One region of the Streptomyces sp. NBC_00289 genome, then DNA from elsewhere that is predicted to be linked to it. Evidence: riboswitches for the same ligand, from Rfam matches in the RefSeq annotation. Region 1 holds a riboswitch; the other holds the start of a gene.
What was found. Region 1 has a riboswitch for cyclic di-AMP ahead of OG985_RS20280 (transglycosylase SLT domain-containing protein). Riboswitches for the same ligand answer to the same signal wherever they lie in the genome.
Positions count from the first base shown of each region.

Region 2: another riboswitch for cyclic di-AMP. It lies ahead of OG985_RS24540 (M23 family metallopeptidase); the one in region 1 lies ahead of OG985_RS20280 (transglycosylase SLT domain-containing protein).

Region 1 covers NZ_CP108046.1:4,473,828-4,478,570, forward strand. Annotated here, with positions in the region: gene OG985_RS20270 (outer membrane lipoprotein carrier protein LolA) at 1-926, opposite strand, end outside; gene OG985_RS20275 (polyprenyl synthetase family protein) at 1,226-2,236, opposite strand; cyclic di-AMP (ydaO/yuaA leader) riboswitch at 3,213-3,381, shown strand; gene OG985_RS20280 (transglycosylase SLT domain-containing protein) at 3,385-3,867, shown strand; gene OG985_RS20285 (HAD family hydrolase) at 3,957-4,743, opposite strand, start outside.
Region 2 covers NZ_CP108046.1:5,395,405-5,400,147, forward strand. Annotated here, with positions in the region: gene OG985_RS24525 (MarR family winged helix-turn-helix transcriptional regulator) at 148-663, opposite strand; gene OG985_RS24530 (dihydrofolate reductase family protein) at 745-1,875, shown strand; tRNA gene OG985_RS24535 (tRNA-Met) at 1,959-2,032, shown strand; cyclic di-AMP (ydaO/yuaA leader) riboswitch at 2,372-2,529, shown strand; gene OG985_RS24540 (M23 family metallopeptidase) at 2,541-3,584, shown strand; gene OG985_RS24545 (aldo/keto reductase) at 3,715-4,659, shown strand.

The sequences.
Region 1 (4,743 bases):
TTCCGGTACCGCGGGGCGTGCTCGGTCCCGCCGTCGGAGCCCGCGCCGTCCTCGGTGACCTTGGCACCCTTGGGCGGGGTGAAGTCGAAGGTGGAAGCGGCCGGCCGGGCGAAGCTGACCTGTGTGAAGCCGGCGTCGATCACGGCCGCGCCACCGCTGGACGGGGTGAGCGTGAACTTCAGCGGCAGCCCGGTCTTCGCGTCCACGGCCACGCTGATCGCGCCGACGGTGGACCCGGCCTGCTTGGGCTTGATGACCAGCCGGTACGCGTCCCGGCCGGCGATCTGCGCGGTGCCGTCGACGGCCACGGAGGTGGTGTCGTCGACCGACTTGAGGGCCTCTTCGGTGAGGTCCTTGGGGGTCGCGGGGACGTCCTCCCGCTTCCGCTGCGCCTCCGCGCCGCCGGGCTCGGTGGCGTGGTAGACCTCGTTGGACTTGCTGTCGTAGCCCCAGACGTCCTTGCCGTCGTGGATCACGCTGTACTCGGCGGCGTTCTCCAGGAGCGAGAGCTTCTGCCGGTCCGGGCCGTCGGCCGCGACGCGCAGGGTGTGCGTGCCGGTGGCGAGTTCCATCAGCTTCGACGACGGGTCCGCGGACGAACCGCCGTCACCCTGCTGCGTGGCGCCGGACAGCAGCCCGCTCTCCAGACCACCGAGGTCGGGCAGTCCCAGATCCGTGGTGATCTTCACCGTGCCGGACAGCTGCTGTACGTCCGAGGCGGCGATCTTCTCGATGAGTTGCTGTGCGCTGATCTTCGGCAGGCTGGGGTCGCCGGAGTCGGCGAGCGCGGGCACGAGCCCGATGGTCGCCGCCGCCACCCCCACCACGGTGACCGGCACGATGTACCGCGCGGCCCTTCGCCGACCCACGCGCAGGTCGTCGGCCTCCCCGGCGTTCGTGCTGTCCTCGGATTCGTACGGTGCCATGTGTGCCTTACCTCCGTCGTCGGCGGCGGCTCTCCGTTGCTCGTCTCGTCCTCGCACTCGTCCCACCCTGAGCCGCCATTCTCACCCGAATCGGTGAGGAGTGGTGATTTCCGTGATGTCCATCTGACCAAATCGGCCGCAGTGAAGCGTCAACCCTCGGAATCAACTCCGCGTACGCCTGGGGTATGACGCGAGAGGGCGGTGCCTGCTCCGACCCGTAGGGGTAGGAGCAGGCACCGCCCTCTTCTCACTCAGGTGGCGCCGGCGGATCAGCGTCGCGCGGACACGCGTGGCAGGGTCTAGCCCGCCCGGTGGACCACCGCGTCGCACAGCTCCACGAGCGCCGCCTTCGCGTCGCACTCCCGCAGCGGGGCCAGGGCCGACCGGGCCTCCTCGGTGTAGCGCACCGTGTCCCGGCGCGCCTGCTCCAGCGCGGGGTGCGACCGGAGCCCGGCCAGCGCCTCGGCGAGCCGGTCGTCGTCGGTCAGGTCGGAGTCGAGGAGCTCACACAGGGCGAGGTCCTCGGCGAGGCCCAGCCGGGCCGCCCGCTCACGCAGCCGCAGCACCGGCATGGTGGGGATGCCCTCGCGCAGGTCCGTGCCCGGGGTCTTGCCGGACTCGTGGGAGTCGGAGGCGATGTCCAGCACGTCGTCCGCCAGCTGGAAGGCGACGCCGAGCCGCTCCCCGTACTGGGTCAGCACGTCCACGACCGTCTCGTCGGCGCCCGACATCATCGCGCCGAACCGGCAGGACACGGCCACCAGGGAGCCCGTCTTGCCGCCCAGGACGTCGAGGTAGTGCTCGACCGGGTCGCGCCCGTCCGTCGGTCCCGCCGTCTCCAGGATCTGGCCGGTCACCAGGCGCTCGAACGCCTCCGCCTGGACACGGACCGCCTCCGGCCCGAGATCGGCCAGGATGTGCGAGGCGCGGGCGAACAGGAAGTCGCCGGTGAGGACCGCGACCGAGTTGCCCCAGCGGGCGTTCGCGCTGGGCACCCCGCGCCGTACCGCGGCCTCGTCCATCACGTCGTCGTGGTACAGCGTCGCCAGGTGGGTCAGCTCCACCACCACCGCCGACGGCACGATCCCCGGCGCGTACGGGTCACCGAACTGCGCGGCGAGCATCACGAGCAGCGGCCGGAACCGCTTGCCACCCGCGCGCACCAGGTGCTGGGCGGCCTCCGTGATGAAGGGGACCTCACTCTTGGTGGCTTCGAGCAGACCCTCCTCGACGGCCGTCATCCCGGCCTGGACATCGGCTTCCAGAGCCTGGTCCCGCACGCTCAGCCCGAACGGCCCGACGACGGTCACGAGGGGTCTCCTGTCTGCTGGTGTCCACTGGCGGTTACACGGTTTGTCGATAGGTCGCTGCGCTCACTCAAGTCAGCGTATCCGGTCACCTTTCGATCACCGATAGCGCCCACGGTTCCAGGCCAGGCGGTATGGGATCACGACCGGAATGTTTTTGATCACTAGATAAGGACGGATACCTGTCGGCTTAGCTGGATGTACTGGCATATGCCCCGAATCTTAGGCCGCCGCCGAGCCCGCCGGCCTGCGCGTCCGGGAACGTTTGTGACTCCTTGACATGCAGTATCCCCACGCCCCTTCCGCACCACGAGACGACCCACGGGCTTCTGCGTGTCCCGCTCCGGACGCGCGCCGCGCTTGCCGCCCTCCACGGGCCTCCGGTGCCGCCGCCTCCTCCACCTCCCTCATGTCGGATACCCCGGTCCGCCCGAACCGCGCACCGCGACGGGCGGCGCCTTTACGCCGACCGGTCCACCCCTCCGCCTGATCGCGCTCGCGACCGCGATCGCGGCCGCCCGAAGATCACCGGCCTGCCGTGCCGGGCCGGGCGCCGCCCCCCGACGCGCCCCGCCCGCCCGACCAAGCCGCCTCCGCTTCCACAGCCACAGCCAAAGCCGCGGCCCCGCCGGGCCGCCTCACGGAGAGCCGCGAGGCACCCCTCCGGTAAGTGGATTTCACCGACGGCCGGTTGACTACGAGTTGGCCCTATTGCCCGAATTGCCACTCTTGTTCACGCCCGTGAGTTGGGTCACGCACGCCCTCGTCCCCCCAGCCCCTCCCCGTCACCCCTTTCACCTTTCCCCGAAAGCGAGTTGAGGATTGGCATCCGCAAAGGATCAAGTGCCCCATACGCCTCAGACCAAGGTCAACGGCGTCATAAGCGAATACGGCACTTGTTCCGGACATGTGCTCTCGCATACGTTCCCGGCCTGTCGGGCGGACGCCTAATCCTGCCGCCGCCCGAACCGAGACTCATCGACGAAAGACACCGCACGGCAGGAGCGGGGGACCCAGGTAAGTCGCCGTACCGGACGTTCCAGGACGAACCGGTACGGCTGGGGGTGAAGCCACGTCCGTAAGGGCGCGGCCGGGCAGCTCCCGCCCGAACCCGACAGCTCACCTCGCAGGCGCCGGAGAGGAAAACAGTCATGCCCGCTGCCGCTCAGCACCGACGCACCAGAACCGCCCGCCTCGTCCGCAAGCTCGCCGTCATCGGCACCGGAGCCGCCGTACTGGCACTCCCCGTCATCGGCGCGAGCACCGCCTCCGCGGCGACCCCGACGGTCACCACCGCCTCCTCGCTGGGGTACGCCAACAACCTCGACGGCTGGATCCGGGCCTCCCTGACCGTCATGTCGCAGCACGGCATTCCGGGGTCGTACAACGGCATCTACCGCAACGTCATCCGCGAGTCGTCGGGCAACCCCTACGCCATCAACCTGTGGGACTCCAACGCGGCCGCGGGCATCCCGTCCAAGGGCCTGCTGCAGGTCATCGACCCGACCTTCCGGGCGTACCACGTCGCCGGCACCTCCTGGGACTCGTACGACCCGGTAGCGAACATCACGGCCGCCTGCAACTACGCGGCCGCGCGCTACGGTTCGATCGACAACGTCTTCGGGGCGTACTAGAAGGCCCGGAGTCCGGTACGCCACCCGCGGGTGTCACGGCAACGGCGTTGGGGCGCCGGGGCCACCGACATCCCGGCCCGATCGGCGGATCAGGCCGGCCGCCAGGCGCTCCGGGGCCCGGGGAAGAGACGTTCGAGGACGACGGCGATGCCGTCGTCCTCGTTCGACGTGGTGATCTCGTCCGCCACGGACTTGAGTTCGGGGTGGGCGTTGGCCATCGCCACGCCGTGGGCCGCCCAGTCGAACATGGGGATGTCGTTGGGCATGTCGCCGAAGGCGATGGTCCGGTCCGGACCGAGGCCCAGGTACTCGGCGGCCAGGGCGAGTCCGGTGGCCTTGGTGATGCCGCATGGCTGGAGTTCGACGGTGCCGGGTCCGGACATGGTGACCGTCGCCAGGGAGCCGACCACCGAACGCGCCGTCGCCGCCAACTCGTCGTCGCTCAGGTCGGGGTGGCGCAGCAGCACCTTGCTGATGGGCTCGCACCACAGGTCGTCACGCCGCTCGACCCGGAGGGCCGGGAGGGTCGGGTGCGGCATCAGGTAGCCGGGCTCGATGAGCGTGAGGCCGTCGACACCGTCCTGGTCGACCGCCGCGTACACCTGCCCCACCTCGGCCTCGATCTTGCCGAGCGCGGTCTCGGCCAGCTCCCGGTCCAGGGTGACGGACCACAGCAGACGGTCCGCGCCGGTGTCGTACACCTGCGCGCCCTGCCCGCACACCGCGAGCCCCGTGCTGCCCAGGTCGTCGAGCAGCGGCCGCACCCTGGGCGCCGGGCGGCCCGTCACGACCAGATGCCGGGCGCCGGCCGCTGCCACGCGCGCGAGCGCGGCGAGCGAGCGTTCGGAGAGGGTGTCGTCGCCGCGGAGCAGGGTT
Region 2 (4,743 bases), 920 kb from region 1:
TCTCCCGGGTCCGGAGGTCCAGATCTGCTTCAGATTTGAAGCAGATCCATGGTCCGGGACCCTACCTCATGCTTTAAATTTGAAGCAACAGGTTCGGCGGCAGCCGGGACGGGAGTCACGAACCGCGGGCGGGCGGTGAGCCGGAGATCAGGGACAGGGTGGCGAGGACCGCCGCCGCCACGGCACCTCGTCGGCCGCCGGGTGCTCCCCGTCCCCCTCCAGCGTCCGCGCGATGCCCGTGCAGATCTCCTCCAACTGCCCCACCTGCTCCTCGGTGAGCCGGTCGAACAGCAGCGACCGCACCGTCGCGACGTGCCCGGGCGCCGTACGCTCCAGGACGGTCATCCCCTCGTCGGTCAGCGCGGCGACACTGCCCCGCTTGTCCCACCGGCAGTTCTCGCGCCGGACCAGGCCGTCCTTCTCCAGGCGGGTCACCGCGTACGTCAGCCGACTGCGCGTGATCTTCGACCGCTCGGCGAGATCGGTCATGCGCAGCCGGCGCTCCGGCGCCTCGGAGAGGTTGGCGAGAATGGAGTAGTAGAGATGGGGCATGCCGGCGTCCTGCTGGAGCTGCCGGTCGATCGCGTCCTCCAGGAGGTGCGTCGCGGCGATGTACGCGCGCCAGGCGCGCTGCTCCTCGGGGGTGAGCCAGCGGGTCGTCATACCCCCAGTGTAGTTTTGTTTCAAACTTGAACCAAGAGCAGCCCGTCACCGTCCGTCCCACCCAGCCGGGGAGCGCGCCCGATGCCCCACCCGTACGTCCTGCTGTCCGCCGCCGTCTCCCTCGACGGCTACCTGGACGACACCGGCCCCGAGCGCCTCCTGCTCTCCAGCCCGGCCGACTTCGACCGGGTCGACGAGGTGCGCGCCTCCGTCGACGCGATCCTCGTCGGCGCCGGCACCATCCGCGCCGACAACCCCCGGCTCCTGGTCAACTCGCCCGACCGCCGGGCCGCCCGCGTCGCCGCCGGCCGCCCCGCCTACCCGCTCAAGGTCACGGTCAGCGGCTCCGGCGACCTCGACCCGGCCGCCAACTTCTGGCACACGGGCGGCGAGAAGCTCGTCTGTACGACCGACAAGGGCGCCGAACACCTCCGCCGGGCGCCCGTCGCCGCCGACGTCGTCGCCCTGGGCCCCGACATCGACTGGCGCCGCCTCCTGGAGCACCTGTACGAGGCGCGCGGCGTCCGGCGCCTCATGGTCGAGGGGGGCGGGCGGATCCACACACAGCTGCTCCAGCAGGGCCTCGCCGACGAACTCCAGCTGGTCCTGGCCCCCCTGTTCGTGGGCACCCCGGACGCGCCCCGGCTGTTCGGCCCCGGCGCCTACCAGGGCGGACGGCTGCGTCTCGTGGAGACCCGGCGGATCGAGGACGTCGTCCTCATGCGGTACGAGCCCACCGCCCCCGGCACCGGAGACGTCCCCTCCGCCGCCGACCGGCACTGGCTGGCCCTGGCCTGCGAGCTGGCACAGCGGTGCCCGCCGTCGAGCACCGCGTTCAGCGTGGGCGCCGTGGTCGTGGCGGCCGACGGCACGGAGCTCGCGCGCGGCCACTCGCGGGAGGGCGGCGACCCGGTCGTCCACGCGGAGGAGGCGGCGCTCGCCAAGCTCGACGCGTCCGACCCGAGGCTGGCCGGCGCCACGGTCTACAGCAGCCTCGAGCCCTGCGCCCTGCGCGCCTCCCGCCCGGCGCCCTGCGCCCGGCTGATCCTCGACGCGGGGGTGCGGCGGGTGGTGACGGCCTGGCGGGAGCCGGACACCTTCGTCACGGGGGCCGACGGGAGCGGGTTGCTGGCGACGGAGGGCGCCGCCGTGGCCGTACTCCCGGAGTACGAGGAGCGGGCCCAGGCGCCCAACCGTCACCTGCTCGGCTGAGACCCCCGTTCCGGGCCGCGTGCGTGGCCAGGAACAACGCGTGTGCTTCGGGTCCCGCGGATGGCGTACACTGGTTTCAACGACGCGGGGTGGAGCAGCTCGGTAGCTCGCTGGGCTCATAACCCAGAGGTCGCAGGTTCAAATCCTGTCCCCGCTACTGAAGGCCGAGGGCCGGAATCCGAAAGGGTTCCGGCCCTCGGTGCGTGGTGTCCGGCGTGCGTCTGTCACGGCGCCTCGCCGCGTGCGGTGCGTGAAGCTCGCCTCATTGTCACCCCGGGTGAGCGGCCGACCGCCCTGCGCACAGCATCCCGTCGGCCGTGACGACCCGTGAGTTTCCTGATCCGAGGTCAACTCGCCCGAATTACGCCGGTCATGACCCGAAAGTTCCTGGCCGGAAAGGTTAATGATCAAGTGGAACAGCTTGGAATCGGGTACCCGGGTCTATTAACGTTCGATAACGCAGCGCGGTCGTCCCAGCCGTCACAAGAGTCGGCTCCGTGCGCATGCGCCGAATTCCGCAAGGGAACCGGGGAACCACACCTTGGGGTGAATCGCTCGTAGGTCGCCGTGCACAGCACGGCGGATATACGCGCGTAGGAGACCTTCCTGCTCCGAACCCGTCAGCTAACCCGGTAGGCGAGAAGGAAGGAAAGGAGCACGCCCACGTGGCGTCCAACCCGCCTGCCCCGCAAGCCCCGTTCGTGCCCAGCCGGCGCAGCACCGAGCCCTTCGGCTCCGGCGGCCTCCGCACCGACGAGGGTCCGTGGGAGGAGTGGAATCCCACCGAGGAGTCCCTTCGCCCCGTACGAGGCCGGCATCGCGTCTCCAAGCAGCGCGGCGGGGGACTCGCCCGCAGCTCCACCGTCCTCGGTGTCGGTGTCATAGCCGCCGTCGGCGCGGGTGGCATGGCCAGCGCCAACACCGGCAAGCCGCCGGTCTCCATCTCCATTCCCGACCTGCCGTCCGTGGGCTCGCTCCTGTCGGACGACGACTCCTCCGCCGACGCCGACCAGGGCTCCGCGACCGCGCTCAGCAGCGTCGGTGTGAGCACCACCGAAACGGCGCAGGGCACCACCGACGCCGGTGAGGTGCTCCGCAGCCGGATCATGGCCCAGGCCGAGCAGCAGCAGGACCAGGTCGAGACCAAGGCCGCCGCAGCCGCCGCGGCCACGGCCGAGAAGCAGGCCGCCGCCGCGGTCGCCAAGGCGGAGAAGGCGGCCGAGGCCAAGGCCGACGCCGCGAAGGAGAAGGCCGAGGCGGCCGCCAAGCTGAAGGCCGAGGCTGAGCGCCTGGCCGAGCTGGCCAAGCAGTACACGCTGCCGACCTCCTCGTACACCATCACCTCGACCTTCGGCCAGGCCGGCTCCATGTGGTCCTCCGGCTACCACACCGGCCTCGACTTCGCCGCGCCCACCGGCACGCTGATCAAGGCGATCCACAGCGGCACCATCACCGAGGCGGGCTGGGCCGGTTCCTACGGCTACCGCACGATCCTGACCCTGGACGACGGCACCGAGCTGTGGTTCTGCCACCAGTCGTCCATCAGCGTCACCGTGGGCCAGAAGGTCAACACGGGTGACGTGATCGGGCGCGTGGGCGCCACCGGCAACGTGACCGGGCCGCACCTGCACCTCGAGGTCCACCCCGGCGGCAGCGCCGACGGCATCGACCCGATGGCGTGGCTGCGCGGCAAGGGCCTCACTCCCTGACGGCCTGACACCGAGACCCCGGCGGTCCTGACGCCAACCCCCCGGCGTCAGGACCGCCGGTCGCTGTGTTTACGGCATCTTTGCGGCGATCGCGGAATGGACCGCCCCGGTCCGCCCGTTGAACAAGAGCATGACTGTTCTCCGCAAGCTCGGCTCATCCGACCTCGAGGTCTTCCCGCTCGCCCTCGGCGGCAACGTCTTCGGCTGGACCGCCGACGAGGCCGCCTCCTTCGCGGTGCTCGACGCCTACGCGGCCGCCGGCGGCAACTTCGTCGACAGCGCCGACTCCTACTCGTCCTGGGCCGAGGGCAACCAGGGCGGCGAGTCCGAGACCGTCATCGGCAACTGGATCAAGGCACGCGGCAACCGTTCCGACGTCGTCATCGCCACCAAGGTCAGCCAGCACCCGCGGTTCCCGGGACTGTCCGCGGCGAACATCAAGGCGGCCGCCGACGCGTCGCTCCGCCGCCTGGGCACCGACCACATCGACCTCTACTACACCCACTTCGACAAACCGGAAATCCCGGTCGAGGAGATCATCGGCGCGCTCGACGAGCTGGTGAAGGCGGGCAAGGTGCGACACATCGCCGCCTCCAACATCTCGCCCGAACGGCTCCGCGCCTCCCTGGAGTTCTCCGACCGTGAGGGCCTGGCCCGGTACGTGGCGCTCCAGCCCCACTACAACCTGGTCTCGCGCGGCACCTACGAGGGTGAGCTGCGGGACCTCGCCGAGCAGTCGGGTCTCGCCGCCGTCCCGTACTCCGCGCTCGCCTCCGGCTTCCTCAGCGGGAAGTACCGCCCCGGTACGACGGTCGACAGCGCACGGGCCGGAGCCGCCGGCAAGCACCTGGACACCGAGCGGGGCCGCCGCGTCCTCACCGCCCTCGACGAGATCGCCCAGTCCCACGACTCCCCCGTGGCCACGGTCGCGCTGGCCTGGCTGGCCGCCCGGCCGACGGTGGCGGCGCCCATCGCCTCCGCGCGGACGGTGGAGCAACTGCCCGCCCTGCTGGGCGTGGCGGAGCTGAAGCTCGACGAACCGGAGCTGACCCGCCTGACCGACGCGTCGGCGTGAGGCCGGGCTGACGACCGGCCGGGGGTGCGGGATCGGCGGGGGATGCTGGATGGGTAGGGGGTGCGGGATCGGCGGGGATGCCGG